Regions from separate parts of the Cytobacillus sp. ABV4_503 genome, predicted to be linked through region 2. Evidence: riboswitches for the same ligand, from Rfam matches in the RefSeq annotation. Region 2 holds a riboswitch; the other holds the start of a gene.

Region 1 (2,399 bases), 230 kb from region 2:
TATAATCTGAATGCTGGGGATATTGCGGTTTTAAATAATATTAATCCTGATCACATTTTTTTAGGTCAAAAGCTATTGATAAAACCCGAGAAATATACAGAATACACTGTTAAACAAGGAGATACTCTATCTTCTATTGCGAAATTTCATGATACAACTGCAGAAGCAATCAAAGACTTAAATAATGCTGATTCAGATGTAATAAAAATTGGACAAATTCTAATCATTCGCAAAAAATAGAATAGAAATGATTGCACCGCTTTACTCCCTTAAAGTATAATGGGTAAAAAACTGGGGGAGTTTGAAAAATGCTTACAGACTATCATAATCATCTCGAAAATGGCACGTTGAGCCTGGATTACTTAAAAAAATTCACAGATGCTGCAGTTCAGAAAGGGATTGAATCTTTTGGAATTTCAGAGCATGCATATCATTTCTACCAGACAGCAGACATCCTGCAGAATCCATGGGTAAACGAGAGGCGTTTTTATGATATGAAAGACTATGTGAATGTTTTTCATGAAGCTTGGAGCAATGACATAGATGTGAAGATGTCGATCGAAATGGACTACACACCAGGCAAACATGGTGAAATGGAGAAGTTTATCAATAGTTATTCGTTTGACTATGTAATCGGATCCATTCATTGGGTTGGAGATTTCGGTATAGACCTGGCTGAATTTAGAAAAGAATGGGATAAACGGGATCTATATGAAGTATATCGAAAATATTTTGATCAGGTGGTTACTCTGGCTCAGTCAAATTTATTCGATATTGTTGGCCATTTAGACCTCGTGAAAATTTTTAAATATGTTCCACAGGACGAAGAATTTTTGCTGGAGCAATATGATCGTGCAGCCAATGCGCTGGCAGAATCCAAGACATGTGTTGAAATTAGCACGGCTGGTCTGAGAAAACCAGTGGGGGAACTATACCCGGACAAACGTCTTCTTCAGAAATGCCATGAAAAAAATATCCCGATTGTTTTATCGTCTGATGCGCACTTTCCTGAACATGTAGGTGCAGATTTTGAAAAGGCAATTGACCTTGCAAAAGAAGTGGGGTATCAGTCCATCATGACCTTCTCAAAAGGAGAAAGAAAGGAATATCCGCTTGGATAATATATAAAGGATGGCTTATTGCCGTCTTTTTTTGTTATATCTAAAAAAACTGAAAGGGTTTTGGCATGGATCTAAACCTGACAGGTGAACATATCCCTTCACAGAATAACTTTTTTTCAGTATAATGAATCTGTATAAATAATACGGTCTATCTTCGGGGCAGGGTGAAATTCCCGACCGGCGGTGATGGGTCAATATTGACTCTAAGCCCGCGAGCCTTAGAGCAGAGTTTTTGAATAAAAAGCTCTGGAGTTTATTTGGGCAGGATTTGGTGCAATTCCAAAGCCGACAGTACAGTCTGGATGGGAGAAGATGGAGGTTCTGCAGACGTTCAAAAAATGCAGGTTTTGAACGTTATTAAGCGTGCCTTTGCAACTATCCCTCAAGTTATATTAGCTTGAGGGTTATTTATTGCGAAGACTATTGCTTAGCTGAACCTTTCTTCTTTAGGAGAGATAGTCCTAAAAAGGAGAGAGGAACTTGAAAAAACTTAATATCAAATCTATGGTTGCTATTGGAATGCTAAGCAGCATCTCTTACGTATTAATGCTGCTCAATTTCCCAATCCCGCCGTTTCCGCAATTTCTGATGATTGACTTCAGCGATATTCCTGCATTAATCGCAGCGTTAATCTTTGGTCCAGCAGCAGGGATCTTAGTGGAACTTATTAAGAATATTCTTGATTACTTCATGACAGGGAGTGCAACAGGTGTTCCTGTTGGGCATATTGCAAACTTTGCCGCAGGCATTTTGTTCGTCCTGCCGACCTATTATGTGTACAGCAAGCTGAAAACAAAAAAGGGCATGACGTTTGGGCTTGTAATCGGCACAATGGTTATGGCTGTCATTATGAGTGTGCTGAATTACCTTGTAATTCTGCCGGCATATACATTCTTCCTTAACTTCCCTGCAATGTCAGCGCCTGAAATGAGAACAATGATTGTGACAGGGATTTTGCCATTCAACATTTTAAAAGGTTTAATCATTTCATTTGTTTTCATGCTTATTTTTACACGCATGAGAACTTGGGTGGAAAAGCAGGCTGTTATTAAAAGCGCAGCTTAATACTATATAAGTTTATAGCAGCGGCAAATGTGCCGCTGCTTTTCTGTTCATGCATGCAATGTTAACAAAAAAACTCCCTTTCATGATGAAAGGGAGCAGCAGCTTAACAAAGGTTAGAGTATGGTTGAGGATTATTCGTATTTAAGCGGGTCGCCATCAAAAGCATCATCAGCTACTTTGATTGAATCGGTCGGGCAGCCTTCGAATGCATCC
Region 2 (2,399 bases):
GGGCATCTTTTACATAGTCGGCACCGTCTCCGCCAATAAATGGAATCGCCTCGCTGCCTCCAATAATTTTAGGAGCCATATAAAGGATTATCTGCTGAAAGAAACCGCTTTTTATTAATGAAGCATGAACCTCTGATCCGCCTTCAACAAATAAAGTCATGATATTTCTTTCACCTAAATTTTTTAAAACTTCTTTAATCGGCACCTCATTAGCAGGAAAAGAAAAAATTTCAGCACCATACTTCTTTATCTCTTCTGCCTTTGACCGATCTATTTCTCTGCCGGTAAAGATTATGGTCTTTACAGACTGATCTCGAATGACTTTTGCGTCAGCCGGAATTCTGAGATTTGTATCTAATATAACTCGAATGGGATTTTTTCCGCCTTGGGGCAGCCTGGCGGTTAAAAGAGGATTATCGTGAATGATCGTATTTATACCTGTAAGTATCGCGTCATGTTCATGCCGTAGCCGATGTACATCCTGCCTGGATTCTGGAGAGGTAATCCATTTGCTGTCACCGGTTTTTGCAGCTGTTTTCCCATCAAACGATGAGGCTGCTTTAATGGTTACATATGGTGTCTTTGTTTTTATAAAATGAAAAAATGGTTCATTTAGGGCATCTGCTTCCTCCCTCAATATGCCGGTCACTACTTCAATCCCGGCATCCTGCATCCTTTCAATTCCTTTGCCGGAAACAAGAGGATTTGGATCCTCAGAAGCAATAAAAACCCTATTAATTCCTGAATTAATGATTAAGTCTGCGCATGGCGGAGTCCTTCCAAAATGGCTGCATGGCTCAAGAGTGACATAAATATCAGCGCCTTTAGCCTTATCGCCAGCTGCAGCAATCGCATGGACTTCAGCATGGGGAGTTCCTGCTTTCAGGTGAGCACCCATCCCCAGAATTTCACCATTTTTTACAACAACCGCACCCACCTGCGGGTTAGGGCTGGTTTGGCCTTTCGCGGCCGCTGCCAGACTGATGGCTAACTTCATATATTCCTGATGGTTCAAATTATCTGAATCCTCCTTCCCTTACTATTTCTCCAAATTAAGTATGAAACGGCAAAACCCCGTACACCAGCTAGGTGAAACGGGGCAAAATCACATGACGAAATAAGCGTTTAAAAAAATTTTTTTTGAACGCAGCACTATAATCATTCCTTCTCCCATCCAGACTTTCACTGTCGGCTTTGGAGTTTCACCAAATCCACCGTTTTCATAAGAAAAGCCGATGGCGCCTGGAGCTAGACACTTATCTAGCTTCAGAATTAATGCAAACTTATCTTTTTGAAAAGCGCATGCACCTTGCATCTCTACTTATAAAACCGGGTCACGGACTAAGAGGGCGTACCCTCATCACCGCCGGTTGGGAATTTCACCCTGCCCCGAAGGAAATCCTATTCTATTATAAGAATCTTACCATGAATAGTAGGAATATACAAAGAGAATTGTTTGTGAAAGAATTGAAACTTTTGCTTTAAACTGCCGTATAGTAATTATTGAAGAAGGAGAGGACTTTAAAATATGATTGAACCAAGAGAACATTTAATAAATGAATTAAGAAAATGTGAAGAATGGGAAAAAGACCAAGGTGATTTATGGTTTTGGGAGAAGCTGGGCAGACTCCCTTTTAAGCTTATTGATAGATTCACACCGGAGTTCATACAAAAAAAGGTTGGAGTGATTCTTGATGAGCTTGGCACATATATTCAATCAGGAGGAAGATATTTAAGCTCAGCTTCAGCGTTAAAGAATTATTATCCCGAACAAAATATTCATACACTGCAGGATGTAGTGGCCCTGCCCATATCAAAGATGGATGAAGCCGCCGAAAAGCTAAGCTCAAACCGAAAAAGAACCGCTGCATTGCAAGGTGCGAGTACTGGGGTCGGAGGGATTTTCACCCTGACCATTGATATCCCGCTTCTCCTTGGCATTCAACTAAAAACACTGCAGGATATCGCGATTTGCTATGGCTTTGATCCAGCTGATAAAAATGAAAGGATGTTCATCGTAAAAATTCTGCAATTTGTTTCCAGTGACATTGTAGGAAAAAAAGCCATTCTGCAGCAGCTATCCATGTTTGGATCTATAGAAGAAGGACCAAAAAGGGAAGTCGTTTCCGAGCTTCAGGGATGGAGAGAAGTTGTGTTTTCTTACAGGGACCAAATTGGCTGGAAAAAACTTTTCCAAATGATCCCGATAGCCGGACTGCTGTTTGGAGCTTTCATTAATCGCTCAGCCGTAAATGATATTGCAGAAGCAGGCATTATGCTATATCGAAAAAGAGTAATCGTTAATCGGCTGCACCAGAATATGATTAAAGAAATAAAACCGGAGAGCTAACAATGGCTCTCCGGTTTTATTTATGGAAGCTTTTTGATCTCCTTCTCCA

Evidence for each region. A riboswitch is a leader RNA that binds a small molecule or an ion and turns the genes downstream of it on or off. The one in region 2 is predicted to bind FMN.
Region 1: linked by a shared signal. The riboswitch ahead of ACXAD1_RS17255 (ECF transporter S component) and the one ahead of ribD (bifunctional diaminohydroxyphosphoribosylaminopyrimidine deaminase/5-amino-6-(5-phosphoribosylamino)uracil reductase RibD) in region 2 are both predicted to bind FMN.

Annotation. Positions count from the first base shown of each region.
Region 1 covers NZ_JBSWTH010000001.1:3,432,145-3,434,543, reverse strand. Annotated here, with positions in the region: gene ACXAD1_RS17265 (M23 family metallopeptidase) at 1-240, shown strand, start outside; gene ACXAD1_RS17260 (histidinol-phosphatase) at 309-1,121, shown strand; FMN riboswitch at 1,268-1,439, shown strand; gene ACXAD1_RS17255 (ECF transporter S component) at 1,602-2,186, shown strand; gene ACXAD1_RS17250 (ferredoxin) at 2,318-2,399, opposite strand, start outside.
Region 2 covers NZ_JBSWTH010000001.1:3,205,130-3,207,528, forward strand. Annotated here, with positions in the region: gene ribD (bifunctional diaminohydroxyphosphoribosylaminopyrimidine deaminase/5-amino-6-(5-phosphoribosylamino)uracil reductase RibD) at 1-1,015, opposite strand, end outside; FMN riboswitch at 1,159-1,401, opposite strand; gene ACXAD1_RS16025 (EcsC family protein) at 1,529-2,350, shown strand; gene ACXAD1_RS16030 (TlpA disulfide reductase family protein) at 2,371-2,399, opposite strand, start outside.